2 regions of the Psychrobacter sp. TB55-MNA-CIBAN-0194 genome follow, and region 2 is predicted to be linked to the other one. Evidence: predicted binding sites of a transcription regulator. Region 2 holds the regulator's gene; the other holds the start of a gene.
The links. The regulator PhoB, encoded in region 2, activates phosphate uptake and scavenging genes when phosphate is short. The targets are predictions, from matches to a motif close to TGTCATNAANCTGTCATAA.
Positions count from the first base shown of each region.

Region 1 (15,275 bases), on a different contig from region 2:
GAAAGCTAGCCTTTCCTCGCTTTCTGATAACCATCAAAAAACGCGCTATTTTATATAGCGCGTTTTTTTAGGCTCAAATACCAACTGAATAGTTTTTGCTAGTCTTCATCACTGTCTGACGCATCGAAATCAGAAGCTGCCATTGTGGCTGATGTTATATTGACTTGGCGCGCTGCCATACGGTCATTGGCTTCTTGTACGGCTTTTTCGACCATTGCATAATCAGAATGACGAACATCTTGACCACTACTATAGTTAATCACCAGCTCGGCGACATTTTGTGCATGATCGCCAATACGCTCAAGCGCGCGCAATACCCACATAATATTGATTACTTTTGAGACATGGCGTGAATCTTCCATAATATAGGTCATTAGTGCGCGAATAGCCGACTGGTATTCATCGTTGACCACATTGTCATTACGCATGACTTCAAACGCTTGCTCCGCATTCGACTGACTAAAGGCCTCTAACGCATTGTGTAGCATGAGGCGAACTTGATTACTTAGGTGCTGTACTTCTGAATAGCCGTACGACAATTTGCCTTGCGCGGCGATTTTATTTGCCATTTGGGCAATTTTTACAGCTTCATCACCAATACGTTCTAAATCAACCACACCTTTACTGATGGCCATGACCAAACGTAAATCACTGGCGGCGGGCTGGCGTTTTGCGACCAATAACAAAATATGCTCATCCAACTCTACTTCCATTCGATTTATCTCAAAATCTAGATCGATGACCTCTTGTGCCAACGTCTCATTTTTATCGATGAGCGCATGAATAGCTTGGGCCACTTGATCAGCGGCCCTATCACCCATGTATAGAAACAACCGAATGGCTTCGTCAAGATCTTGATCAAAACTTTTAGAGATATGCTTATCACTTTGCATAAGAGGTATTCCCTGAAATCCATATATTAGTAACGCGATGAGATTTTTAGGTTAAACGAATTGGCTCACGAAACACTATCAAACGTATCGAGCATTTTTCACTTATTGATGCTCAGTGTTAGCCATAACGACCTGTAATATAGTCTTCTGTCGCTTTCTGAGCAGGCTTAGTAAATACTTGATCCGTCTCACCCATCTCAATCATATCGCCCAAATACATATAGACGGTGTAATCAGATACACGCGCGGCTTGCTGCATATTATGAGTGACGATGGCGATCGTATAGTCTTTTTTAAGATCTTCAATCAAATCTTCGATAGCACCCGTCGAGATAGGATCAAGCGCGGATGTCGGCTCATCGAGCAATAACACTTCAGGCTTGGTCGCGACACTTCGGGCGATACATAAGCGTTGCTGCTGTCCGCCTGATAAAGACAATCCAGAAGCCTTTAGTTTGTCTTTTACTTCTGGCCATAATGCAGATTTTTTGAGTGCCCATTCCACGCGATTGTCTAGCTCAGCCTTGCTTAACTTCTCATAAAGGCGTACCCCAAAGGCGACATTGTCATAAATCGACATTGGGAATGGGGTTGGTTTTTGAAAGACCATGCCGACTTGGGCGCGTAGCAGATTCACATCGACGTCTTTACCCAAAATATTATTGCCATCAAGGTTGATACTACCTTCGGCACGCATACCTGGATATAGGTCATACATACGATTGAAGGTACGTAGTAGCGTGGACTTACCACAACCTGATGGACCGATAAAGGCGGTTACTTTTTTATCAGGGATATCGATATTGATGTTTTTCAGTGCTTGGAAATCACCATAATAAAAATTTAAATCACGAATCTGCATTTTTGCCGGCGGCATATTTTGCGGGAGATCATGAAGTGTTTGTTTGGTTAGGCTGGCAATATCGGGTTGCTGCATTTGTGTACTCGTAGACATGGATCGATTCAATAAATTGCCAGTTGTCGTATTGAATGTATCAACCGTGCTTTTGGTGCGTGTTTTGCTTGCGACATCATTCATAATATTATCCAACCTAGCTTAATTGATTTCGTATAAGTGTGAGTAAATGCTTGGTATCTTCGTGCTGTGTCATCTGACATCAGGCTTTATTTGACCTGACCTCTACTACCAATGAATCTCGCCAAAATATTGAGTACCAAGACAGAAGTAGTAATAAGGAGCGCCGCTGCCCACGCTAAAGTGTGCCAATTATCATAAGGACTCATCGCAAACTGGTAGATCGTATTTGGTAAGTTGGCAAGGGGTTGACCCATATCAGTGCTGAAATACTGGTTATTCAGCGCGGTAAATAGCAATGGTGCTGTCTCACCGGTGATTCTCGCAAAGGCCAATAACACCCCAGTCGTAAGTCCTGCTCTAGCAGCTTTGATCGTTACTTGAGTAACCATCTTCCACTTAGGTGTACCCAATGCATAGGCTGCTTCGCGAATGCTATTAGGAACCAGATTCAGCATATTCTCAGTGGTACGCACGACCACAGGAATGACGATGAGCGCCAATGCCAATGCGCCCGCCCAACCAGAGAAACTTTGACCTTTTACCATAAGCGCATAAATAAACAGACCGATGACAATAGATGGTGCCGATAACAAAATATCATTTAAGAATCGCGTGACTTTACCAAGCATGCTACCTTGAGAAAACTCAGATAAATAAATACCTGTCATCAGTCCGATAGGTGCCCCGATAAACAATCCTGAAAACGCTAACATGACTGAACCGACAATCGCGTTGCGTAACCCGCCAGCACTCATCGGTGGCGGTGTATCAGCAGTAAAGATAGGCAGTTGCACCATGCCCTGAAAGCCTTCCACTAAAAGCGTAAGCAAAATCCAAAACAGCCAAAATAAACCGAAAACCATCGCCGCCATAGCAAACCCTAGACCCACTTTATTGGCCCAGCGGCGCTTATTATATAAGCTTCTGTTATAACGCCCTTCAAAACCTGTGTTCAGCGGTGACGGTGCATTGATTGCGTTGGTAGCATTGTTAGAAGGCATAAAATGTGTTTCCCGTATTTTTATCAATACCAATAACCATCGACACTTAACTGATTGATTCACTCGAACTGACTCAATCAAACTAAGGCAATCTAGCAACTAGCGATTACCTGCTTTTTTATCCATACTCATGAGCATCAGCTTAGCGAGCGATAGCACGATGAAGGTAATGACAAACAAGATTAAGCCCAGATGTAGTAAGGAAGCCAAATGTAGCTCACTCGACGCTTCTGCAAATTCATTCGCCAAGGCTGACGTAATCGTCACGCCTGACGTAAAGAGACTTGGACTGATGTTGAAGGCGTTACCAATCAAGAAAGTGACTGCCATCGTCTCGCCCAATGCACGACCCAATCCCAAAATGACGCCACCTACCACACCTGCTTTGGTATAAGGCAGGATAATCTTGAACATGACTTCCCAAGTGGTCGCACCCATTCCATAAGCCGACTCTTTCAACAGGTCTGGTACAACCGAAAAAACATCACGCATGGTGGCTGCGATAAACGGAATAATCATGATGGCAAGTACAAGGGATGCTGTGAACATACCTAGTCCCATTGGCGCACCTGCAAATAGTTTACCGATGATAGGCAGTGGGCCAATGTGCTCAATGAACCATGGCTGAATGTGATCACCAAAGAAAGGCGCAAAGACAAACAATCCCCACATACCGTAAATGATAGAAGGGATACCAGCCAATAGCTCAATAGCGATACCAAGGGGCTTTTTTAAGAACTTTGGGCACATCTCAGTTAAAAATATGGCAATACCAAAGCTGACTGGAACCGCAATTAAGATAGCAATAAACGATGTCACTAACGTGCCGTAAATAGGCGCTAATGCACCATACTCATTGGCAACTGTATCCCAGTTATTACTGGTATAAAAACCCAAACCAAATGCTTGAATGCTCGGCCATGCGCCGACTATCAATGAGATTAAAATACCACCTAAAGACATTAGAACAAGAATGGCAAAAGCTTTGGTTGCATTAACAAACAAAAAATCGTAACGTTTTTGTTTAGCCAATTGGGACCTTAAATCATTCATAAGTGTCTCAGCATTGAATAGGGTTGAGTCAAAATATTAGAAATCTTTATTGGGTTTTATCACAGCAAGCTTAGGCTCAAACTTACTGTGATAAAACCTCTCAAATAACTACCGGAGAATAATTACTCGAGAGGGTAACTCGTAACGTGCTAAAGCCGATTTAGCAGATACCAGTTACTGAGCTGGCTTGTAGACTGGTTGTCCATCGCTACCTTTTACGTCATTCCATTTGGCTTTGAATAAGGCAACAGCCGTATCAGAGAATGGAACGTAATCTAGTGCCATGGCATCATCGTCACCTTGGGTATAAGCCCAATCAAAGAAGTTCAGTACGCCAGCCACTTGCTGAGGATTCTCTGGTTGTTTATGTACTAAAATAAAGGTCGCAGCAGCGATAGGCCATGCTTGCTCAGTCTCAGAGTTGGTAATAACTTTATAAAAGCCTTCTTGCTGTGACCAGTCGATATCACCAGCCGCTGCAAAGGTTTCTGCAGAAGGTTGTACGAAGTTACCTGCGGCATTTTTCAGCGCTGTGTGTGACATTTTATTTTGCTTAGCGTAGGCATACTCAACGTAGCCGATAGAGTTTTTCATACGGTTTACGTAGCTTGATACGCCTTCGTTACCTTTACCGCCCGCACCGGTAGCAGAGGTTGGCCATTTCACAGTCTTATCAACGCCGACGCTGTCTTTCCAGTCCGTTGACACTTTTGCTAAATAATCAGTGAAGTTAAAGGTTGTACCTGAACCGTCTGAGCGGAATACGGTAGTAATAGCAGCATCAGGCAAGGTCAAATCTGGGTTCATTGCTTTGATAGCCGGATCATTCCAGTTGCTAATTTTGCCCAAATAGATGTCTGCTAACGTTGTACCGTCTAACTGTAATTGACCAGGCTCAACACCATCGATGTTTACGATAGGTACAACACCACCGATAACGGTTGGAAACTGAATCAAGCCTGCTTCGTCTAACTCTTCAGGCGTCATCGGTGCATCAGAAGCGCCGAAATCGACAGTTTTTGATTGAATTTGTTTGATACCACCAGATGAGCCAATTGATTGATAATTGACTTGACCACCAGTCGCACCATTGTAGTCATAAGACCATTTGGCATAGATAGGCTGCGGGAACGATGCGCCTGCACCCGTGATGTTCATTGCGATATTCTCAGCAGATTTAAAACCTGCTGTAGAAGAAGATGCTGTCTGAGTGGTTGCCTCAGTGCTGACAGCGCTACTATCAGCAGCTGACTCTGTCGTTTCAGTCGATTTATTACATGCCGTAAGCACTAATGTACAACTAACGGCCACTGCTAATAACGAATAACGCATGTAAGACTCCTAAAGTTTAACAACGATACAAAAAAGCATTGTTTGTGACATGCGTGCTATCTTGACAAGTTTTTATGACAGTTTAATGACAACCTTATGAATCTTTCATTTGCTGTAATAAATGTGCAATTTGAAAAGTCTTAGAAGAATAAAGATGCGCCTACTTATTACAGCGCATTTATTAAGTAATAATTAAAGAGCGCTTATCGAAGGGAGTTCATATTCTGTGCTTATCACAGATTTGAAATCTGCTATGTAGATGAAACACCTATGGCCAAATACCATTAGCCCTCATAGCAGAATTTTGTTAGTATGAAGGTGATTCACAACACTGACAGACTCGGGGTGCGGTGTATTATTGGCTCGCTTTACTAAACTTGCTTTATTAAAGTCATCGCCTTGATACATTCGCTGAGAGATCACCCGCCGAACCTGATGCGGTTAGTACCGACGCAGGGAAGTCTTAAGCACTTTGTTATTTATAGCAAGGGACGTGCAGAAATGCCTTTTCATCTTCATTACTATCTTAGTGTGTGTGATGTACTACTAAATAGTGAAGAATGATACAAAGCTGCGTCCAACGTTTGATGAGTATCACTCACGACTATATCACTCAGTTTTAGTCGCGAATGATGCTCATGAACTGAATTTGCCAAAATTACAAATGCTACCCCCGCAGCTACTGGCGGTGTTGATTTTATTCAAAAACCAACACGCTAGGACAGCATATGACGACTTCTAATGTACAAGCAGCAAAGACCCATATCCCAGCTGACAATACTCTTCTGACTTCAGAGCCAGCTCAAACGACCAACAGTAAAGCCGATAAAAAAGCAGACGCGCTAAAAACGCCTGCTCATCGCACAGCAAGTGATGCTCGCTTCGAAGAAGATGCCCGCGATTTGCACCGGATACTTCCCGCCTCTCGTAAAGTTTATATCGAAGGCTCACGCCCTGATATTCAAGTGCCCATGCGCGAAATCACCCTTGACCCTACTCCTATACAGGGCGTTTCTGAAGGTGAGTGGGAGCAGAACCCACCATTTTATGTCTATGACACATCAGGTGTTTATACCGATCCCAATGTCGAGATTGATTTGACAAAAGGCTTGCCGAAACTACGTGAAGGCTGGATTGCTGAGCGTGGGGATACCGAACAATTAAGCGGATTGTCTAGTTCATACGGACTGGCACGCGCCCGCGATATCAGTACTGCCAACCTTAGATTTGCTCATATTGATAAACCTCGCCGTGCCAAAGAGGTCGATGGCAAAGCTGGCAACGTCACGCAAATGTACTACGCACGTCGCGGTATTATCACCCCAGAGATGGAGTACATCGCCATTCGCGAAACACAAAAACAGCATGAGCTGACCGATATGCGTCAGCACGATGGTGAGAACTTTGGTGCTAACACGCCGACGGTTATCACCCCTGAATTTGTGCGTAGCGAAGTAGCGGCAGGTCGCGCGATTATTCCAAACAACATCAACCATCCAGAATCTGAACCGATGATTATCGGACGCAATTTTTTGGTGAAAATCAACGCCAATATCGGTAATTCAGCACTAGGTTCTTCTATCGATGAAGAAGTGTCTAAAATGACATGGGCCACGCGTTGGGGTGCGGATAACATCATGGATTTATCTACTGGCAACCATATTCACGAAACCCGTGAATGGTTGATTCGTAACTCGCCAGTACCGATTGGCACCGTACCAATTTATCAAGCATTAGAAAAAGTCGACGGCGTGGCAGAAGACCTGACGTGGGAAATCTTCCGTGATACGTTGATCGAGCAAGCTGAGCAAGGGGTGGATTACTTCACCATTCATGCAGGTGTGCTGTTAGATTATGTGCCAATGACTGCCGGACGTCTAACAGGCATTGTATCGCGCGGCGGCTCTATCATGGCGCAGTGGTGCATGGTGCATCAACAAGAAAGCTTCTTGTACACGCACTTTGAAGACATCTGCGAGATTATGAAAGCCTATGATGTGGCCTTTAGTTTGGGTGATGGTCTGCGCCCAGGTTGCTTGCAAGATGCCAATGACGAAGCGCAATTTAGCGAACTCAGAACCTTGGGTGAGCTGACCAAAGTGGCATGGGAGCATGATGTGCAGGTGATGGTTGAAGGACCTGGGCATGTGGCAATGAACCGTATTAAAGAAAATATGGATTTGCAACTTGAGCTGTGTGCTGACGCGCCATTTTATACTTTGGGGCCATTAACGACAGATATCGCGCCGGGCTATGACCATATCACCAGTGCTATAGGGGCTGCGATGATTGGCTGGTTTGGTACAGCCATGCTCTGCTATGTCACACCAAAAGAGCATTTGGGTCTACCCAATAAAAAGGATGTTAAAGACGGCATCATTACTTACAAAATCGCGGCTCACGCTGCTGATCTTGCTAAAGGTCATCCAGGTGCGCAATCTCGTGATAATGCATTATCTAAAGCCCGTTTTGAATTCCGCTGGGACGATCAATTTAATCTAGCGCTTGACCCAGATACGGCACGTGAGTTCCATGACGAAACGTTGCCAAAAGACGCTCACAAAGTTGCCCACTTTTGCTCGATGTGTGGCCCTAAGTTTTGCTCGATGAAAATCACTCAAAACGTACGGGATTATGCGGCGGGGCTGAATAAAGATGCCACTAATCAAAAAGTCACGTCTTAAACGGGTAACTTTACGGATGCTCTTCATCTGATTTAAGACGTGGATACTGAGCTGGTTCATCAAGTTGGTGAAGCCAGTGCTGAGGAAATTCGTCAAGGCATGGCGGAGATGACCGAAAAGTATAATAGTGAAGGACGTCAGTTGTATAAAGAGGTGTAGCGCTTTACTTACTAGAAACTGATTAACTTAAAAAGCTTGAATCCAACCACTGGGTTCAAGCTTTTTTTATATTCTTCCTTTTAATCTCTATAAATGCCACAAAGCTAATCACCAGATAGATAGGTGTCAACACCATATAACCTAATGGCAGGACCCAAATAGAGAATAAAGCTCGACTTTCTCCCGTTGCACCTTTACCAATGACTATGTCCGTTACCAGTAGAAAGATATAGTAGGCTATCAAACTAAGAAAAGGGACTAGGAATCCGCCGGTCAGTATAACGACCCAACGATTCTCAGGCTGAGTTTCTTCACGTCGACTCATCATGAGTAAATGTAATATACCTAGCGCAAACAACGCAATGAAAGCTATAAATGGCGAGGCTGCCGTTAAAACCTTAGCCAATGGACTCAGTGGTTTCTGAATAATAAAATCAGTCTCTTTCGCAAGATTATCGTTGAAATATAATGGTTGATTCACCGATAATGCCGCTTCTTCATTATCGATATTGACAGTGACATGGTCAGTATCACCATCAAAATTTAGAGTGACCGTTGAACCTTGAAATAGCTGGCTCTGTGTATCACTCTGCTGCATAGGCTTTAAGCTATATGAATAGGTATGTCTTGCCGTCCAATCACTACCATAATAGTGTGGATGGGCATCATAAGTAGCTATGACAGTGTGCAACCCTTGTGATAAATCTACGTTGATATATTTAGACTCTGCTCTAAACGTTTGACCGTCTGTATCTGTAGGCGAGTAATAAAAGTCAGCCGTATCAAGCACCGTATCATCTTCGGCAAGTACCTCAACAGGCACTGATTGACCATCTATAGAGATTTCGAAATCACCACTTTGCTCAAACTATCCAAACCATCGAACACCTCAAACACTAATGGGAATTGCAGACCTTCACGATTGTTATATAGCTCATAGGTTACCGTATAACTATCATTATTAGTATCTTCTATAACGTCGATGTCGACCGACTCTGATATGACATCAATACTCTTATTGAAATAAGCAGCACTTGCCCAAGTTCCTGAATAGGTGACTGGTTCCATAGCTTGGCTAGAAACAGTCCAACTTAGTAACAACAACCCTATGATAGTAAGTCGAAACACAATATCTCCAAGCTTTATTAAAAATAAACACAAGTTTACTATTCATTGATAATAAAAACTATAAAAAAATCCCAGTAAACATGACATTTACTGGGATTACAAATTCGCTTTCAATCTTTAACTTTAACCCTTCGACGCCTCATAAATCTCTTCGATTGACGCATCAATGACACTGGTAAATGCTTCATCACTCTGTTGCTTACTCAAACCTTCAGTAAAGGCACGTGAAAAGCTCGCAATCATACCTGGGTTTTGCTTAAGCTTATTACAAGCATCGGTACGGCTATAACCACCCGACAATGCCACGACTTTCAATACTTTTGGATGATCAATCAGTTCTTGATAAAAACCAGATTCCTCTGGTAATGTCAGTTTGAGCATGACTTTCTGCTCATCGTTCAAACGCTCCAGATTATGCAAAATACTAGTCTTCAATATAACTTCGCACTCATGCTTTTTGCTACTATTGATATCTACTTCAGGCTCAACAATGGGCATCAAACCTTTTGAGATGATCTGCTTTGCGACATCAAATTGCTGCTGCACGACTAGCTCGATACCATCGACATTTGGCTCATAGATTACTGAGCGCATTTTAGTACCAAAGACGGGATAATTTTTTGCTTTGTCTAATAATAGGTCTAAGTTCGGCATTGGCTTCATAACTTGCACACCATTCATTTGCTCAGCCAACCCTTTATCCACTTTTAAAAATGGCACGATATTCTTATCTTCCCATAGATAGTTAGCCGTTGATTTGCCATTGACCTCACGCTCCATGGTATCTTCAAATAAAATCGCGCCAAGGACACGCTCGTTATCAAAAGCGGTGCAAGTCATCATACGGGCACGCATCTCATGGACTAAGTCGAACATAGCTTCGTCATTGTCATAATCATCACTTGTGACACCATAGTTTTCTAGCGCCTTTGGTGTGCTACCGCCACTTTGGTCAAGTGCTGCGATGAAACCTGAACTGGTTTTTACGCACTGTAATTGTTTTTCGTATTCCATTAAGAGTGCATCCTATTTTTATTGATTGAGGTCAAGTGTCACAAAACCAACTGCTTTTTGTCAACTTATATCAGCCTTGCTGTTTGTAGACAACCTTAACATAGGACGCTCTTTACGCCTATATCTGATCGGTTAACGCTTTCATAAAGTCGTCATCACACTCACGTCTTTAGAATAACTTTTTATGCTAAAAACAGTAGCGCCACACAACAAATCGCTAATAATAAACCTAATACATTAATACGATTAAGATGCTCTTTAAAAACCCCAACACCAATCAAAGTGGCGACTGCGATAACGCCAACATTCATACCAGTAAAGACGATACTGGGAGAGTCATGCATTACTTGATGGGCCCGTACATAGGCATAGATATTACCCATATTAAGCGTACCTAATAACAGTCCTGCCGCAAGCGCATTTCCTTGCCAGCGCACGCGAGTAACCAGTAAATAAATCAGCAGTAATAAACCTGCTAACCCAAAACTGACAAATAGCGTGAGTGGAAAAGCAGTGCCTTGTTTGGCAACCTGCTTGAATAAGATATCAATGATGCCATAGCCCGCCCATACGCCAAACAACCAAAGTGGAGTACGTTTAGCGTGCTGACTAATCTCAGCATGCTGTGGACGATAGACCAAAGCTGCTAATGCCAGAAATCCTAACGCCAATCCCAATATATGCGTACCCGTGATCAGCTCACCAAACAATAAGAAAGAGGCCACGATAGGAATAATTAATGATAGACGCTGTGCTGCATCGGTCGCGACCATACCCACTGCTTCGATTGTCCGACCAAGGATAATGAACACAGCAGGTAGCATTATACCGAGAGCGCCAATCACACCCCATGCGCTACCAAGGGTACTCATCCCGCTTATATCTGGTTTTAGCAAAAGCCAAGTTAATAAACAAGCCACTGGATAACCAGCAACGATGGTCTGACGTATATCTATGTTTTTTTGCCGTAAAATCTTTAATAACACTGAAACAGCGACGCTACAAAACACCGCTATCGTTAAATACACCATGAGTTTTTACCTTGTTAAACGACTATTTTTGCGTGATGACTTTTCAAAAAATCAGAAAGTTCAAAAAAATAGCAAATTCAAAAACCAGAAAGTTTGCATATGAAATTTGAGCTGCCGAAAAGAGTAGAATAATAACATGTAACAAAATATTTTTGCGTAGCTATCAATTGAATTGAGGACAAGACCTAATAACTAGGGCGTGTCCTCATTTTAAAAATGGGGATGAAAATGAGATAAATCGCAGTCAAACAAGGAAAATAGCGCAGATAATATCGAGATATTAGTCAGCTATTTGACGCTGTTTGGCAAGATTTAGCCATTTTTAACCCATTTAGATGACTATCGATTGAATTGAGGACACGCCCTAATTGACCTATACCGTTCAAATTACAATTAGCATGCAGGTCTAATTGTGAAGTTTGCTAAAATAGCGAGCAATCCTAATAACTAAAGTAACGATTCAAAACAACGAGTGATACCGTTGATTTTGGCGTACTGCTATTGATGTTTTATGACTACCTATGAATACTCTATTTCGCTTTTTTGAAACTCGCCTGCCTGCCTTCCCTGATTCCCCTATGCCGCTACCCTCACCTCGTGATGGCATGCTTAAATTTCTGTGGGTGTGTACCAAAGGTCTACGCGGTTGGCTACTGCTATTTATGCTGTTGTCAGCAGGTATTGGTATCTATGAAGCGATGCTGTTTGCTTGGATTGGTAATATCGTCGACTGGCTTGGCGTATATACACCGCAGAATTTATGGTTAGAAAAAGGCGATATGCTGCTGATGATGCTAGCAGTCATGATAGTCAGCCCATTATGGATTGCCTTATCATCGTTCATTCATTTTCAGACCTTGCAAGGCGTGTTCCCAATGCAAATGCGCTGGCGTTTTCATCAGCGTATGCTTGGGCAGTCAATGCAGTTTTATCAGGATGAATTTTCAGGGCGTGTCTCAGCTAAAGTAATGCAAACGGCACTAGCCGTGCGTGATACCGTGATGACCGTTACCGACATGTTTATGTATGTCTCTGTCTACTTTATTACCTCGGGTATTATTTTATTCAACTTAGACAGCTTACTATTAATTCCATTTATCATCTGGTTCGTCTTGGTTGCCCTGAGCATTTGGTACTTTATTCCTAAATTAAAACACACTGCCATTGTTCAGGCAGATGCCCGTGCATTGATGGTTGGACGGATCACTGATGCTTATGCCAATATCATGACCGTCAAGCTATTTAGTCATTCACGCCGGGAGCTAGGTTATGCTAAGAATGCCATGGGGCAGTTTCTAGGCACTGTCCATGCACAGATGCGCTGGGTCAGCTATCTAGAAGTCTCGACTCATCTTATCAGTGTTATTTTGGTCAGTAGTACTGCTGGTATTGGTCTATATCTATGGCAGCAAGGAGACGTCGGTGTGGGCGCATTTGCTGCTGCAACGGCGATGGCACTACGTTTGAATGGTCTGACACGTTGGATTATGTGGCAAACTGCCAGTTTATTTGAAAGTATCGGTACGGTACAAGATGGCATGCGCACATTATCAGCCCCACAAACCATTGTCGATCAGCCAAGCGCGCCCGCCCTAGATGTATCTAAAGGTCGTATCGTGTTCGATGACGTAGATTTTAGCTATGAAAGTAATAACAGTGCCGATAATATCGAAAGCCAAAATATAGACGAAGCAAAGTTACCAGCAACCTCTACTATCAAACTTCTCGATAACTTTTATTTGGACATCGCGCCAGGTGAAAAGATAGGTTTGGTTGGCCGCTCTGGTGCAGGTAAATCAACGTTGGTAAATTTACTATTACGCTTTTTTGATGTTGATAGCGGTAAAATCCTGATCGATGGTCAGGCGATTGATGCGGTTACTCAAGAGTCTCTACGCCAACAAATCGGCATGGTCACCCAAGACACCTCTTTATTACATCGTACCGTACGCGAAAACATCGCTTACGGCCGTCCTGATGCAACCGATGAAGAAATCATTACGGCTACCAAGCAAGCCCAAGCTTGGGACTTCATCAAAGACTTATATGATGATAAAGGCAATGTTGGTCTTGATACCCAAGTCGGTGAACGTGGTGTCAAACTCTCTGGCGGACAACGTCAACGTATTGCCATCTCACGTGTTATGCTAAAAAACGCGCCGATTTTACTATTGGACGAAGCAACCAGTGCACTTGACTCTGAGATTGAATTTGCCATTACCGAAAGCCTGAATGACATTATGACTGGCAAAACAGTCATTGCCATTGCTCATCGTCTCTCTACCATTGCCGCACTTGATCGACTGGTCGTCATGGATAAAGGTCGAATTATCGAGCAAGGCAGTCATGATGAGCTATTGGCTCTACACGGTGTCTATGCACGGTTATGGCATCGTCAAAGTGGTGGCTTCTTAGGTGAAGACAGCTAGGGCGTGTCTTCAATTCACTCGATAGTCATCTCAATAGGCTAAAAGTGGTTAATTCTCATTAAAAATCAGACACAAGGAGGTGTTTACCTTATGAAAGCATTTGCAAAAAGTATTAATATTAGTGGAAAACAAGCGCGCTACTATAATCTTAGTCGGCTTGCTCCGTCGGTACCATCAAACACTGCCTCACGTGTACCGGCACACTTTTATGGTGGCAATAGCTTCACTGTTGGCACCTATCTACCACTACTAGGTGCTTTGGCAACTAACTTTGACATCAAATCCCTAGCCTTACGCGGCTACTGGTACGACAAACCGCAACGTCGTCGTCTAACGCGCGAACAAGATGCCGAGATACTTATTGAATTCCTAGAAAGAACACAAGACAAGCCTGTCGTTGGTATTGGCCATTCGCAAGGAGCAACTTCCACTGCAATCGCGGCGGCCAAACGCCCGGAACTGTTTTCACAGCTATATTTAATAGAGCCTGTGACGTTTACTAAAAGACAAGCCAGACTATATAACCTATTGCCACGTAAGCTTCTGCTGAACCGTGAGCCTTTTAAGAGCACGCTAGTCAAACAATCTATCTGGTCAAATATCGATGATTATTATGAGAGTTTACGCGAGCAACGTGCCTATCGACGTATCAGTGATGCACACTTACGGATATTCGCTGAGCAAAGCTTAATCAAAAATCCTGATGGCAGCTATACCTTGATATTCGCGCCCGAGCAAGAGCTCGCCAATTATTTTGGCGCCCCTCATATTGATAGCGCACTCAAGCAGCTTAAATGTCCTTATACGTTGATTACTGGCAAGCCCACTTTGTTTATCAATGACAAAGTGCGTAAGCAGTGGCGCAAATTCGTACCGGACAACCGTATAATATCCCTATCAGAATATGGTCATCTGTTGCCGATGGAAGCACCTGAATTATGTGCTCAAATCATCAATGAGAACTATCAAAGTAGCAAGTAAGCGTATTTATGACTGACCTCTTCTCCCCTGCACCGACTGACAATCTATTGCCTTATAATGGTAATGTGAACGACTTCGGTGTTGTTGTTGAGAACTGCGACACTTTGTATGATCGCTTATTAAATGAGTTACCTTGGCAATCTGATATCGTGACATTGTTTGGACAGACTCATATCACCACACGTCAAATCGTTTGGATGGGTGAAAGCAATACTACTTACCACTACTCTGGACAATCACGCTATGCCACTCCATGGACAGACTCTGTGTTTCACGTGAAACAATACATCGAGCAACAGCTATCAAGTATTGGCATCGATACTACTTTTAATTCTTGTTTACTCAATTATTATCCGTCTGGTACTGATGGTATGGGCTATCATGCAGATGATGAAAAGGAATTGGGTGCTCAGCCAATTATTGCTTCACTCTCTCTTGGTGCCACACGCAAATTTATCTTAAAGCATAAAAAAACCCAAGATAAAGTCGAGCTTCATCTTGAGTCAGGTCAGTTAATCGTCATGCATGGTG
Region 1 covers NZ_JBEOOW010000003.1:127,812-143,086, forward strand. Annotated here, with positions in the region: gene AAEY75_RS04830 (oxidative damage protection protein) at 1-9, shown strand, start outside; gene phoU (phosphate signaling complex protein PhoU) at 99-893, opposite strand; gene pstB (phosphate ABC transporter ATP-binding protein PstB) at 1,012-1,770, opposite strand; gene pstA (phosphate ABC transporter permease PstA) at 2,019-2,933, opposite strand; gene pstC (phosphate ABC transporter permease subunit PstC) at 3,033-3,986, opposite strand; gene pstS (phosphate ABC transporter substrate-binding protein PstS) at 4,161-5,318, opposite strand; TPP riboswitch at 5,650-5,794, shown strand; gene thiC (phosphomethylpyrimidine synthase ThiC) at 6,047-8,002, shown strand; gene AAEY75_RS04865 (hypothetical protein) at 8,217-8,984, opposite strand; gene AAEY75_RS04870 (hypothetical protein) at 8,996-9,289, opposite strand; gene AAEY75_RS04875 (fructose bisphosphate aldolase) at 9,413-10,303, opposite strand; gene AAEY75_RS04880 (EamA/RhaT family transporter) at 10,486-11,334, opposite strand; gene AAEY75_RS04885 (ABC transporter ATP-binding protein) at 11,856-13,763, shown strand; gene AAEY75_RS04890 (alpha/beta fold hydrolase) at 13,854-14,744, shown strand; gene AAEY75_RS04895 (alpha-ketoglutarate-dependent dioxygenase AlkB family protein) at 14,753-15,275, shown strand, end outside.
Region 1: a site for PhoB is predicted at 5,391-5,409, ahead of pstS (phosphate ABC transporter substrate-binding protein PstS). Genes of this name have one in related genera too.

Region 2 (15,275 bases):
TTGAAAGCTATCGTTTTCAAATGTATCTGAAATTCCTAGCATTTTCTTAACATAAGAAATTAATTCAAGTCCAATTTTACCAAAATTTTCAACGTAATCAGCTTGTACAATAAAGGTTGGCTTTGGATATCCTGTTGAACCCATATCATCAGCAACGGAGGACATAATATCGCTATATCTAATTGTACCTTCTCTTTTTGTTATCGATTTACAGAAGCTGTATGTAAAACAACTATAAGAATGCAAAGCAAGCGATGTTTCATTAGAGTTCGATGAATGAAAGAAGTATAATTTTTTTAGCCCTTTGTCTTTTGCTGACTTTTCTAAAAATGGTTCTATATCAGAATCAGACTTCACATAAGTAGAACCAGAATAACAGGCATCTACAATCTTAACCGTGAGCTCAGGATTCAGGTTCCTTATGAGACCGTCTAGCTCTGTATTTCTTAGACTTGTCGCTTCTTTGTTTTTTTCCTTAAAATCAGAAAAAACATAGAAGAAGTCATCGTCATATCTAGCCCCATGACCTGTATAGTAGAAAACAAATTCTTCAATTTCATTATTTTTATACTTGTTTATAAATTCTGTTAATTTAGCTTTTGCTTCAAATGCTTTTGGGGATTGATCTATCACACAAATATCGTCAAATTTATCTAGTTTTTCAAAAATATTTTTTATTAGTTCAATGTCATTATTGCAAGCAGCTAACGATTCACAGTGCTGATATTCACTTACACCTATTATTACTGCTAATTTCATAGATCTTACTCGTTATTTGTTTGGATATTTTCATATTATACTTAATTAGTTGCTAAGGTTTTATATTTTTAAATTTAAAAATTAGGTTTGATTCTTACTCAATCATGATGCTCAACCAAAATCCAGCCACCATCTTTATCCACAACCGACTCATCAAACACTCTCACAAATCCTTGTTTCACCAATTCAATACGCGATACTTCAGGTTCGCCGTCAACTTTGACAATAGGCGCGTCTATAGGTGTAATAGATTGCCATGGTGACCCTTGTGCTGTTTTATTGGCCAATACAAAACTAAAGAATGCCGTGTCGCCTGCCATCATGCGTAGGTCATCAACGACCAACTGGACGTCTTGTTTGTGAGGTTCAACAGCGTCATCAAGCATTGTTTGAGTTCGGTAGCCTGTCCAATCACCAGAGAACCAATCCAGCCTGTGTGCATAGGGCTGGCTCGCTTTTGGTAGGTTTGCCCGTAGTGTCTGCGAGTTATCATACTGCGTCAGATAGCGATACTCAGGCAAGCGACTGTCTAAAACGCTACCGCGTATTTCAACCAATCTGTTTTGATCGTCTTCAGCGACCGTACGCCACATCAGGATAGTAGGTAGGACAGGCATGGTTTTAATACGGGCTATATTGCCTATTTTGGCAGCTGCTAACGTTTGCTCAGCTTTGTCTTGCGCGTGATATTTTAGCCCTAATGACAGCATCAAATAACCACTACTGATAACCAACATCCAAATGGCAAACCGTTGACAGTGGACTAATACACCAGTTTTAAAAATACCAAGCTTGCTGCCTTTTATCAGCCCTACAATCATGGCGATGAGCAGTGGCAACGTATATAGTGGATCGATGATAAACATCGAGGCAATGCTAAAAGGCGTCAGCGATAAAGACTCTTGTAGCGGCCACAGTAATTGCGTGCCATAGACCGTAAAGCTGTCTAAAAGTGGATGGGTCGTGAGCGCCAGCGTCATGGCCGTTGCCAAGCGCGCAGTGGAGTAAGGTAGTGGTAAGTTGCGCCATGCATGATAGCGGCTAATTGCCAATGCGCCTACGATGCCGACTGCCGTCAAGACAATTAGCGAATGACTAAAACCACGGTGATACGTCATATTGCTGATGGGATCAGGATAATGTATTAAGACATCCAAATCGGGCAAGGTTCCCAGCATGGCCCCGTATAGATAGGCTTTGCGTCCTTGGTATTTACCCAGTACCGCACCTTGTACACTAGCGCCTAAAACAATCTGACTGAGTGAATCCATGGTTATCTACTTGTGTGGTTTTTCATTTGCTTGCTTATTTGCTTTCTTATTTGAGTGTGAGTAATGACTTACTATCAAATTAGACAGTTTTTGGTTTAAAAAATCTCAAAATGGTGAGCGGATAATGCCTCACGTAACATCGCAATATTATAATAGGCATGTGCTTTAGTGGTGTTTTGAAAGAAGATATATAACGTATCGAAATGCTGACGCTGATTGGCAATCGCTTGCGCCCAGTCCTGCATCTCTGCTTCGCTATAGTGATAATCATGACGATCAGCCGCACTCATCGCTTCCCACCAATTTAGATTATTACCATGCATACGCAGATAGCCAGTGCGTTCGGTAAATATCAATCGTGACGGTGGCAGGCCATTCACCTTTGGGTAATCAACGCTACACCAAATGAGACCTTGCTGCCGAAAGCTATCGACCACTTGCGGTGTGTGCCAAGCGTTATGACGAAACTCAATGGTGAGTGGGTAGTCTTGAAACCAACTGACAAGCTCTGCTAGATAGAGACGATGCTCGCGAGTACGATCAAAGCCGTGTGGGAACTGGAGTAATAATGGCGCTAGAGCATTTGCTTCGATAAGTGGAGATAAGGCGTTTAGAAATGCTTGTGCGTGTTCGGCAGTGCCTTTGCGTGCATGAGTAAAGTCTTGATGCAGTTTGACGGCAAACTTCAACTGACTGTCGGCTTGCACGTAGGCTTTATTGACCATACCCGCGAACGCTTTTTGTCCAATGGGTGCGTAAAAGCTGCTGTTAATCTCCACCGCACCGTATTGCTTGGCATACTCACGTAAGAAATCTGTCTTTTTTGTGCCAGTAGGATACAGCGTGCCGAGCAAATCGGTATCGCTATAGCCACCAGTGCCAAGATAAATACGCGGGGTAGGGTTACTGTCCATGTTGACCACTCACTGCCGTTTGGGTAATAAAATTTGCTGATCTGTTTTTACTCAGTGGCTGTTCGCTACACTATTTCTTACGCGACCATAGCCACTCAATCAGTGCCAATAGCGCGTCATTTTCTGTGTCAATGTTGTCGGTGCTACTTGTTTGCTCATGACTGCTCAAATTACCATTACTCATTTCGCGAATGATGGCTGCACGCCCATCATTAAACAGCGATTGTGCATAGTCGGTCGCCTGATCCACACCCATGAATTTTACGTAAGTAGATTTATCCAGTTTTTCATCGCTGCCGGCAGGCTTGCCAAGAGTATCGGTAGAGGTGGTCACATCTAAAATATCGTCCTGAACTTGAAAGGCTAGACCAATATGCTGAGCACATTCTTGTAGTGCCATGCGCTGCGGAGCGGTTGCTCCAGCACAGATGCCGCCCATGAGCATGGCCGCTTCAATCAATGCACCCGTTTTGTCACGGTGAATGGCTTCCAAATCGCTTTGTGTGATGCTGTCACTGGCTTCTGCATTGAGATCCAGCATTTGACCGGAGACCATACGTCTGGCACGTGGCGCAAATATAGCGAGCAGTTGGCTTGCAATATTTGAGTCATAAGGCGTAAAGGTAGGCAGCTCTGCGGTCAATACTTCAAAGGCGAGCGTTTGTAGCACATCCCCTGCTAGCAGCGCTGTCGCTTCATCAAAGACGATATGAGCCGTCGGCTGACCACGGCGCAGGTCATCATCGTCCATACACGGTAAGTCATCATGTACCAACGAATAGGTATGCAGTAGCTCTACTGCCAACGCTGCACGGCGCGCCATATCATAATCTGAGTCGTTTTCTAATAGTGATGTTAAGTCATCGCTGACTACAGTATCTTTATCAAACTTATTATCAATATTCTTATCACTGTGATCATTCACGTTGGCGAAAGCACTGGCGACCAGCAGTGGACGTACCAATTTACCTTGGCCAGTCATCACATAACGGCAGGCATCCAACAATGGGCTTGGTAGATCGGCATAAGCAAACAGCACATCGATGTCTTGCGCCAATTGGGCACGCACAGCACTATGGAATTGCTGGGTGCTGTTATCGGCATTGCTATCGGTGCTGTTATCAGAGAAATTAAAAGACTTAAAGCTAGTAGGCATAACGCTTGGCGTAGAAGAAACAGTCATAATCCAACCATTTATTAGAAGAGTAATAAAATTATCGTTAGTGTAGCATGAACGATTATAGTGCTTATGTTGTGGGTCTGATTAATGCCCATTTTTTTACGTTTTAATATTGAAAGTTTGGAAATAATGCAACAAGTCCTCGTTACGTATAGGCGATTTAACTTCAAAGGTGAATGTGTTGTTATAAGAGTGAAAGATGGTCAGGAGTGAGCGACAAGTACCAATAAGTTCACTCACAGTATAAATTTCAGTGTACATTTACTCACTTAAAGCACGTTTGTCACTAGGTAAAGGGTTACTATCGACTTAAGAGTGACTTGCGAGTATGGTATTAGCTTGTGACAGTGAGGGTCATAATCCCCTACACTAATTGGCGTAGAGATAGTCTGATGATGAAAACATGGGTTTTATACCGGAATCTAAACTAAGTGGATAACTCATATAAAACCAAATATCAGTCAGTATTTATAACACCAACACTTGCAACAGCATTACCTTGAAAGAAATTATATAAATGAAGCGCCGTATTTATTTGTGTTAAAGAAACAATAATGAGCACATAGCCATAAATACATAATGATAAGCGCTAGATAATAAAGACATCTTCACTGATTAATCTGCCATGCTTTTTGTCATGATGACGTTATTTTTGTTTGTCATGATGAGAGTACAGGTCAATTAGTGCTATTACTTACTTTACTAACAATAACCGGCTATTTTTTACAGTCTAAAAAGTAGCTTTATAAGTTATAAACTTTATAAGTCATAAATTTTATTACATCGTTTTTATTACAATAGAAAGGAGTTCCACATGGTATACCAAGGAAATCGCATCACGGTGACAATGCTAGAGGATGGCATCGCCAATATGCAGTACAACGCCGAAAATGAGAGCGTGAACAAATTTGATGCTGAGACCAATAAGCAGTTTGGTGAAGCGGTTAGCGCGCTAGAAAAAGCGGACGACGTAAAAGGTCTTATCGTTACTTCAGCCAAAGGCGTGTTTATCGCTGGTGCTGACATCACAGAATTCGTTGGTTCTTTTAAGAAGTCGGAAAGTGAGATCAAAGACTGGGTCGTTCATGTCAATGACGCTTTCAATCGTTTTGAAGATTTACCGTTTCCAAAAGTAGCTGCTATTAATGGTGCTGCCATGGGCGGTGGTTGTGAAATGACCTTGGTGTGTGAATACCGTGTCATGAGCGACAAAGCGATTATCGGTCTACCAGAAACTCAATTGGGTATCTTCCCAGGTTTTGGTGGTACGGTTCGTAGTACGCGTATTATCGGTATCGATAATGCACTTGAGCTTATCGCGACTGGCGCTCCTAAAAAAGCATTGGCAGCATTAAAGCTAGGCTTGGTTGATGCGACGGTCCCTGCCGACGACTTGCAAGATGCAGCGATTGACTTGGTCAAAAAATGTATCTCAGGTGAGCTTGATTGGAAAGCAAAACGTGAAGAAAAACTGGTTCCTGTTAAGCTAAATCAGCTTGAGCAAGCCATGGCATTCAACAGTGCCAAAGGTATGATCTTTGCTAAAGCAAATCCTAAGCAGTACCCAGCACCAGCGCTAGCGATCGCAGCGATTGAGAAGCACGTGAATTTACCACGTGACAAAGCAATCGAAGTAGAAGCAGCTGGTTTTGCAAAAGCGGCTAAAACCCCACAAGCAGAAAGCTTGGTAGGTCTGTTCTTAAACGATCAGCTAGTCAAAAAACTGGCAAAACAGCACAGCAAAAAAGCACATGAAATCAATGAAGCAGCCGTACTAGGCGCTGGTATCATGGGTGGCGGTATTGCCTATCAAGCAGCCAGCAAAGGCTTGCCAATCATCATGAAAGATATCAAGTCTGAGCAATTAGATCTTGGTATGGGCGAAGCCAGCAAGTTACTTGGTAAAATGGTCGATCGCGGCAAAATGACCCCAGCAAAAATGGGTGAAACGTTAAGCCGTATCCGTCCAACGCTTAACTACGGCGATTTTGCTGAAACTGACATTGTTATCGAAGCGGTAGTCGAAAATCCAAACGTGAAGCGTGCGGTACTAAAAGAAGTCGAAGGCTTGGTAAAAGACGATTGTATCCTAGCGTCAAATACCTCAACCATCTCTATTACGTTCCTAGCAGAAGCGCTTGAGCGTCCAGAAAACTTCGTTGGTATGCATTTCTTCAACCCAGTACATCGTATGCCATTGGTTGAAGTTATCCGCGGTGAGAAATCATCTGAAGAAGCGGTTGCGACCACCGTTGCACTAGCGTCTAAAATGGGTAAAGTGCCAGTAGTTGTGAATGACTGTCCAGGTTTCTTAGTTAACCGTGTTCTGTTCCCATACTTTGGCGCATTTGACTTGCTACTTAAGCAAGGTGCTGACTTTGCTCATGTCGATAAAGTCATGGAAAAATTCGGCTGGCCAATGGGTCCTGCTTATCTAATCGACGTCGTCGGTCTAGATACTGGTGTTCATGGCGCAGAAGTCATGGCAGAAGGTTTCCCTGATCGCATGAAGCCTGATTATAAAGGTGCTATTGAGCTTTTATATGAAAACAAACGCCTAGGTCAGAAAAATGGTGTTGGTTTCTATAAGTATGAAATGGACAAACGCGGCAAGCCAAAGAAAGTTGCTGACGAAGCCACTTATGAGCTGCTAAAAACCACCACAGATAGCGAAAAGCAAGAATTTGACGATCAAGCCATCATTGATCGCACCATGATTGCATTCTGTAATGAAACAGTACGTTGCTTAGAAGACAACATCGTGAGCACGCCTGCTGAAGCTGACATGGCGATGATTATGGGCGTAGGTTTCCCGCCATTCCGCGGTGGCCCTTGCCGTTATGTCGACCAAATGGGTCTAGAGAATTATTTGGCACTGTGTGAAAAATATGCATATCTTGGCAAAGCTTATGAAGCCCCGCAAAAGATTCGCGACATGGCAGCAGCGGGCGAGACCTTTTACGCAACAGCGTAATAGGCAGTCACTACTAGGATGAAGTGCCGTACGTTTGCTATTTTTGCATGAAAGCAATTGAGACATGAATCGTCTCGTGAACGTACGATTATAGTTGGTGCAATTTAATACTAGTACAATGAAATCGAGCGCAAATGTACCTATTGTACTTTAAGCGAGATTGACGAGTTTATAGTAGTAAATTGAGCTGACTACACTGACAATAAAAATTGAAAAGGAAGATAGTATGACAATTTTAAGTCCAAAAGACGTGGTCATCGTAGATGGCGTACGCTCAGCGATGGGTAAAACGAAAAACGGTATGTTCCGCCATGTTCGCGCTGATAGCATGTCTGCTGAATTGGTACGTGCATTGGTCGAGCGTAATGACTTTGACCCACGCGACGTTGAAGACATTATCTGGGGTTGTGTCAACCAGACACTAGAACAAGGCCTAAACATCGGTCGTAACATCGGCCTGCTAGCTGGTATTCCAAAGACAGCGGGTGGCCAAACGGTTAACCGTCTGTGTGGTTCTTCTATGCAGGCGCTTCACACTGCTGCTGCGCAAATCATGACCAACCAAGGTGATGTTTTCATCATCGGTGGTGTTGAGCATATGGGTCACGTCGGCATGATGCATGGTGTTGATCTAAACCCTGAAGCGTCAAAGCACTACGCAAAAGCCTCAAACATGATGGGCTTGACTGCTGAAATGCTAGGCCGTATGAATAACATTACTCGTGAAGAGCAAGACGCATTTGGTCTTGAGTCACATCGCCGTGCATGGGCTGCGACTACCGAAGGTCGTTTTGACAATGAAATCATCGGCATCGAAGGTCATGATGCTGCGGGTCGTCTGCAACTATGCACGGTCGATGAAGTGATTCGTCCAGATGCGACGATGGAACAAATGCAAAAGCTACGTCCAGCGTTTGATCCAAAAGGTGGTACGGTTACTGCTGCAACCTCATCTGCATTGTCTGACGGTGCATCTGCGATGCTAGTCATGAGCGCACAAAAAGCCAAAGAGCTAGGTCTAAAACCTCGTGCTCGTATCCGTAGTATGGCAGTGGCTGGTTGTGATGCTGCTATTATGGGTTATGGTCCTGTACCTGCGACTCAAAAAGCACTTAAGCGTGCTGGCATGAGCATCGATGATATGCAAACCATCGAGCTAAACGAAGCATTTGCTGCTCAAGGATTATCAGTACTTAAAGCATTGAACTTGACGGACAAGCAAGACATCGTCAACATCAATGGTGGCGCGATTGCATTAGGTCATCCACTAGGATGTTCAGGTGCTCGCATCACGGTTACCTTGCTAAACGCAATGGAGCAGTCAGATACTGAAATCGGTCTAGCGACGATGTGTATCGGTCTTGGCCAAGGTATTGCTACTATCATTGAGCGTGTGTAATTGTTGATTTATTGAATTGATTCTAATAAAAGCTCTGCACTCGTGCAGAGTTTTTTTTATTGAGATCAAAATCGATTAATTAGTTTTTAATCATATTATTATAACTTTTTAGAGTGAATATGAAAAATTTATTGGGAATGGGGTTATTATCTTTGGGTATACTTGTAGTAGCTGGATGTGCTACCACAAGCAGTAACTGTCAGCCAACGGACAGTATTTATATGAAAAATTATCAGCAAGCATTGGATAATGGTAATAGTGAAAGTACTGCATCGCGAATGGCGAAATACAGCTGCCAAGCACATAACTTAGGGAAATGGGCTGAAGGTAGCAAAGACTCTGGAAACACACCAAAAGAGTAAGTTCTACTTGATGCCAACTGCACCAAATTAGACACACAAAAGCAAAATAGCGATTATTTAAGTTTATCTCCATTGACGCATTCATAAAACTGTGACTAAATAAGAGTTGGTTCAACAATGATAAAACTAAAACGGATTTGAATTATAAACGTCAGTTGTACAAGGAGTGTGCTATGTCTACTATGATTACCGATCGTACTTATCGAATCGCTCGCGAAAATACGCAAGCCATGATTATTGATGTGCAAGAGCGTCTTACCCCGCATATTTATGATCATGAGAATATCGTCAAAAAAACAGTGACGCTTATCAAAGGTCTGCAAGCGCTGAATGTTCCTATCATGCTCAATGAGCAGTATAAAAAAGGTCTAGGCGATACATTGCCGGAGATACGTGAAATATTAGAAGGCACTAATGCCAAAAGCTTTGAGAAAGTCACGTTTAGCGCTTGCGACAACAATGACTCATGGCACTATCTAGCACAGCAGAATCGCAGCATTGTTTTATTGTTTGGGGTAGAGGCGCATGTCTGTGTGCTGCAAACCGCACTCGATTTACTCGATAACGGTATGCAACCGGTCATCATTGGAGATGCGGTTGGCTCACGCTTTCCTTACGATAAAAAGCAAGCCATTCGCCGTATTCGCCGGGCAGGTGGAGTGATTACCACGGTCGAAACCATTCTGTTTGAACTATGCCGTAGCAGTGAAGACCCTGCGTTCAAAACCATTAGCAATTTGATCAAATAACCAATGTCATAGAATTGATTGACTATAATGGGCTAATGATGGTTTCAAATATTTAATTCTCTTTAGACTGTCTCAAAAAATAGCGCTTATGATATAAAGCGCTATTTTTTTATGAGTATTGATAACGAAAGGCAAACTTCCGCTGTAATCAGTCTTAGCTCTAGTAGAATGTATGATATATATTAGGAAAAATAAGAAAAAAGTTCTAAACTTGCTTAAAAAATTATAGAGATAACTATGTCATCAACCAAGCCTATTTTATCAGCCGATTCAACGCGCGCTGTAGATATCGATATAAATGACGTTACCCATTTTTTATTAGAGTTGGATGCGCTCAAACGTGTCAATCGTCGCAGCTATGTGACGGGTACCACGCGCTTAGAAAACTCTGCTGAGCACTCTTGGCATTTGGCCATGGCATGTTGGTCCATCGCTGAGAAGTTTGAGTTAGATGTCAATCATGAAAAGTTATTGAAGTTAGCGCTGGTACATGATTTGGGTGAGATTGATGCGGGCGATACGTTTTTGTATGCCAGTACTCGTAGCACTGCACACGTAGAAGAGCGTGAAGGTATTGTTCGGTTACAAGCTGAACGTGGTAATGGTATTGCGAATTTAAGTGAAGTTTGGGAAGAGCAAGAGACAGGCGATAGCAAAGAAACTCAACTGCTAAAAGTGATTGATCGTTTATTGCCTTTTTTACTCAATCTAAATACCGAAGGAAAAACATGGATTGAGCTGGGTATCACTCGCTCGCAAGTGAGCGGTGCGCATGCATTTATCAAAGACAGCTTTCCTAGCATTCATGACTGGTTATCAGAAAATATCAAATACGCGACTCAGCAAGGGTGGTTGATTGATTTGTAAAGGGACAGGATGATTGTTTAAACATTTTGCAACTTAGCTATCATTTGCACGTGCTACAGTACTGGTGATTGGTTCAACCAAAAAGAGATTGTTAAATGAGATTATCTATAACTTATAGAACATTATGTACATCGCTGGTCTTGGTCAGTATATTAGGCTTGGCACAAATGGCTCAAGCCGCAACCTCCATCAGTAGTGGTAGTAAGTTGGCGCACGATGCCAAAAAGCAAATTGGGGTTACCACCAGTTATGATCCCGCTTATCGTAAATTAGAGTTTCCGCGTGGTGATGTGCCGATAGAAAGTGGTGTCTGCACTGATGTCATCATCAGAGCGTATCGTCTGCAAAACATTGATCTACAGCAATTGGTCAATCATGACATGAAGTCTAACTGGTCAAGCTATCCAAAGAATTGGGGACTGAAATCGACAGATAAAAACATCGATCACCGCCGTGTGCCCAATCTCGAAGTGTTTTTTGAGCGTCATGGGCAGACATTGTCGATTACGGACAAGGACAGCTTTCAAGCCGGAGACATCGTGTCATGGCGTTTGCCAAAAGATAATTTGCCGCACATAGGCATTGTCTCGGACAAGGTAGCTGATGATGGCACACCGATGATTATTCATAATATCGGTAGTGGTACGCAAGAGGAAAATATCCTATTTGCTTATCCTATTCATAAGCATTTTCGATATTAAAGTGCTTTGAATATATTTTAATACTGAAGCGCCTTAGTTATGAGTCGTTACTTTTAATAATTAGTAAAAAGTAATCAATAAAAAGCCCCGTTAAGCGTAAATCATAACGCTTAACGGGGCTTTTATTTTTCGCGGCTCTTGTTTTGTGAGTCAGTATTACATTTATTTGGTGTCGGCACTGCCCAATAATTGTCCCATTTGTACAACACTATTGGCCTTCATACTGTCTTGCCAAGCAGCTTTTGCGGCTTTTGGTAGTACGACAATGGCGGTTGAGCCTAAGTAAAAACGGCCCAGCTCATCGCCTTTCTCAAAGCTCATGTCATGGTTGGCTCCTTGGATATCATCAGTACGCGAAATCTTACCTGTCGCTACCGTCTCGATACCAGCGACAATCATCGCTCCGACCATCACCACGGCTGCTTTGCCATACTTAGTATCAAACATACAAACCAAACGCTCATTGCGTGCAAACAAATCAGGTATGTTAGCTGCAGTGGTCGTGTTGACTGAAAACAGCGTGCCAGGTATGTAACGGGTCTTAGTCAAAGTTCCCGCGAATGGCATATGGACACGATGATAGTTACTTGGTGCTAGATAAACCGTCGCAAAGCTACCATCAGCAAAATAATGGCCATCTTCGCTATTAGCAAGTAGCTGCCCGACATCGTAGTAGCGGCCTTTAGCTTGGAGTAATTTGTGGTCGTCAATCTGACCGAGTTGAGAGATAATACCATCCGCAGGGCTGACGATGCCGTCAGCAGTGGTATCGATAGGGCGAGCATCGTCTTTTAGTTCACGAGTGAAAAAATCATTGAAGCTTTCATAAGCATTGAGACTTTGGCGCTCATATTCGTCCAAGCTAACATTGTAAGCCTTAGCAAAACTACGGATAAAAGTACGTTTGACGTAAGGGTGGCGACTTGCGGCTAGACGGCCTGCAACTTTACTTAGCTGCTGCTGCGGGACAAGCTGTTGCAAGGTGGTGAATAAATTCATAATGAGGTTACCAAAATAGAGTTTGATGTAATAATTAATGGGCAAGTTAGTGGCAGCATTTTATCATGGACAGCATGTTATTGTATGAGCATAATCTGTAAGGAGTCAGTAAATGAAAGCACTTATACAACGAGTGAAGGGTGCGAGTGTTACCATCGATGAACATTGTGTCGGTACCATCGAGCAAGGTGTGTTGGCATATATTGGCTTAGGTCATGATGATACGCTACACAGCGCGCAGAGAATGGTCGATAAAATTCTGACTTATCGCATCTTTGAAAATGATGATGACCCTGCCAAATATGGTAAATTAGATAAAAACGTCCAGCAAGTAGCCGGTGGATTGCTATTAGTATCACAGTTCACTTTGATGGCAAAAACTGATAAAGGTCGTCGCCCTGACTTTGGTGGTGCAATGGCACCCGATATGGCACAGGCGTTGTTCGCACAATTGGTTGATTATGCCAAAACTCAACATATGAATGTGGCCACTGGACAGTTTGGCGCTGATATGCAGGTATCGAGCATCAATGACGGGCCGCTGAATTTTTTATTAGAGGTAAAGTAAACAATCGGATTCAATATTAGAGATAAGGCATTTCAAACAAATGTCATTAAGCTGTCATAATTAATCCGTTTAATAGATAAAATATAGCGAGCGCCTATCGCCTTGTTTATAAGTTGAGTTTCGTCATCTAACGCTGAGAATACCGTATGTATAGTGAGCAAATTTTGATTGTTGAAGATGAACCTGCGATTCGTGAGATGATCGTAATGACACTAGAAATGGCTGGGTTTGATAGCTTGCAGGCAGCTGATGTATCAGAGGCGCATCAGCAAGTCGTCGATCATAGGCCAGCGCTTATTTTGTTAGATTGGATGCTGCCCGGAGATAAAAGCGGCGTGGATTTTTGCCGAATGCTCAAAAACGATGAGATGCTCTCTGAGATACCAGTCATTATGCTGACGGCCAAAGGGGAAGAAGATAGCAAAGTTCACGGCCTTGATGCGGGTGCTGATGACTATATGACCAAGCCTTTTTCGACACGCGAATTGATATCAAGAATCAAAGCAGTGTTACGCCGTAGTAGTGCACTCAGTAGTGATAAGCCTATCGAAATAGGCAGTCTGAGCCTAGATACAAAGAGTCAGCGTGTGACAGCCACAGGCAAAGTCATCGAGGTTGGCCCCACTGAGTATCGATTATTAGCGTTCTTTATGAGTCACCCAGAGCGTGCCTATACGCGGACACAACTGCTAGATCAGGTATGGGGTGGCAACGTCTATATTGAGGATAGAACCATTGATGTACATATCAAGCGTTTGCGCACCTTACTACGCCCACATGACTGTGATAAGTTGATACAGACAGTTCGTGGTACAGGCTATCGGTTTTCTAGCTTTATTGAACCCAATTAATTGATAATAAAAGTGCCTTGGCAATCGTGACTCAATATAGCGAATAGTGGTAAGGACAATAGATGAGCAATACTATGCCAATAGAAAATAATCAACAGGGCACATTAGAGCCAACCTCTGAGCAAAATGCAACGGGTCAACTTAAAAAAATCAGCAGCGCCGTACAAGCGCTACGAGATGCGGTGATTTTACTCAATGACGATGATGGTTTAGAGTGGTGGAATCAAGCGGCAGAGGATTTGCTATTATTGCAAGTAATGGATAAAGGCCAAAGCATTTTTGACTTCATCAGCGCCCCCGAATTCCGTCAATATTATCAGTCGATCACGACACCTAATGATGGTGTTCATATAGAATCATGGCGAGATGCTAAGCGCTATCTAAAGTGTGAAATTACACCTTTCGGTGATGAAAAGCTGCTCATTATTTACGACGTGACACGATTGCATAACTTGGAAGAGATGCGCCGTGATTTTGTCGGGAATGTCTCGCATGAATTGCGTACGCCACTGACCGTCATGATGGGGTATTTAGAAAACTTCTCACATCAGCCAGATATGCCGCCGCATTGGCGTCGTGGTTTTGAGTTAATGACTCAGCAGACGGCTCGCATGAATAGAATTGTGAATGACTTGCTCCTGTTATCTCGTATTGAAATCGAAGAAGCTCATGAGCTGACATATATTGATATGACCAAGCTGCTGACTCATGTCTATGATGATGCGCAAGCATATAACCAATCGTATGGTCATACCATTCATTTGCAGATAGATACTTATGACGGGCTGCAAGGCTCAGAGATGTACCTAAATAGCGCGTTGTCCAACTTGGTGATCAATGCCATTAAATATACCCCAAAAGGTGGCAACATATCTATCAGCTGGACCAAGACGTCAGAAGGCTGCAAGTTTGCTGTTGAGGACAATGGTATTGGCATTGCACCGCAGCATATCGCACGTTTGACGGAGCGTTTTTATCGCATTGACAAAGGCCGTAGTCGTGCCACAGGTGGTACGGGTTTGGGCTTAGCGATTGTAAAACATGTCTTGTATCAACATGAGGCCAACTTGCAAATTGATTCGGTAGAAGGGGTTGGCTCCACATTTAGCATGGTATTTCCAACAGCTTACGTTCGATCTGCTCCGACGAGTTAAGACCAGAAATATTACTGACTTATAGACGGATAATATGCCCTAGTTCTTTTGCAAAAATGGATACGGATTCACAGCACTACCATTTATGTATATTCCATAATGGACATGGGGCGGTGTGCCTTTTGCATTGCCACTATCACCAACATAGCCAATGATATCGCCAGCATTTACCCAGTCGTTGGGAGCAATATCGGCATAGTCCTCTAAATGTGCATAGTAGTGTCCTGCGCCTCCAGGTCCAACGATGACCACCACGCGACCACCCAAATTGTTTTCCCCCACTTTTCGGACGATACCTTGCGTTGTCGATTGTATCGGTGTGCCTCGTGCGGCAAAAATATCAATACCTTCATGCGAGCGGCCTTGGCTACGCGCAGCGCCCCAAGTATCCGTTAGATGCTGCTCTGGTAACGGCGAGGGTAGACTGTCTTCTGTGGGCAGTGCTTGCTGCAATAGACTCAACTGCTGCCATTTTGACACAACAAACGACTGTGTTTGTTGACTGATACTTGGCAGTAGTTTGTCTA
Region 2 covers NZ_JBEOOW010000012.1:38,975-54,249, reverse strand. Annotated here, with positions in the region: gene AAEY75_RS13300 (caspase family protein) at 1-759, opposite strand, end outside; gene AAEY75_RS13295 (metal-dependent hydrolase) at 858-2,030, opposite strand; gene AAEY75_RS13290 (DUF72 domain-containing protein) at 2,126-2,944, opposite strand; gene AAEY75_RS13285 (polyprenyl synthetase family protein) at 3,015-4,127, opposite strand; gene fadB (fatty acid oxidation complex subunit alpha FadB) at 4,939-7,098, shown strand; gene fadA (acetyl-CoA C-acyltransferase FadA) at 7,325-8,497, shown strand; gene AAEY75_RS13270 (hypothetical protein) at 8,719-8,859, shown strand; gene AAEY75_RS13265 (isochorismatase family protein) at 9,033-9,608, shown strand; gene AAEY75_RS13260 (HD domain-containing protein) at 9,846-10,475, shown strand; gene AAEY75_RS13255 (DUF1287 domain-containing protein) at 10,571-11,176, shown strand; gene asd (archaetidylserine decarboxylase) at 11,339-12,175, opposite strand; gene dtd (D-aminoacyl-tRNA deacylase) at 12,288-12,743, shown strand; gene phoB (phosphate regulon transcriptional regulator PhoB) at 12,890-13,594, shown strand; gene phoR (phosphate regulon sensor histidine kinase PhoR) at 13,657-14,748, shown strand; gene AAEY75_RS13230 (M23 family metallopeptidase) at 14,788-15,275, opposite strand, start outside.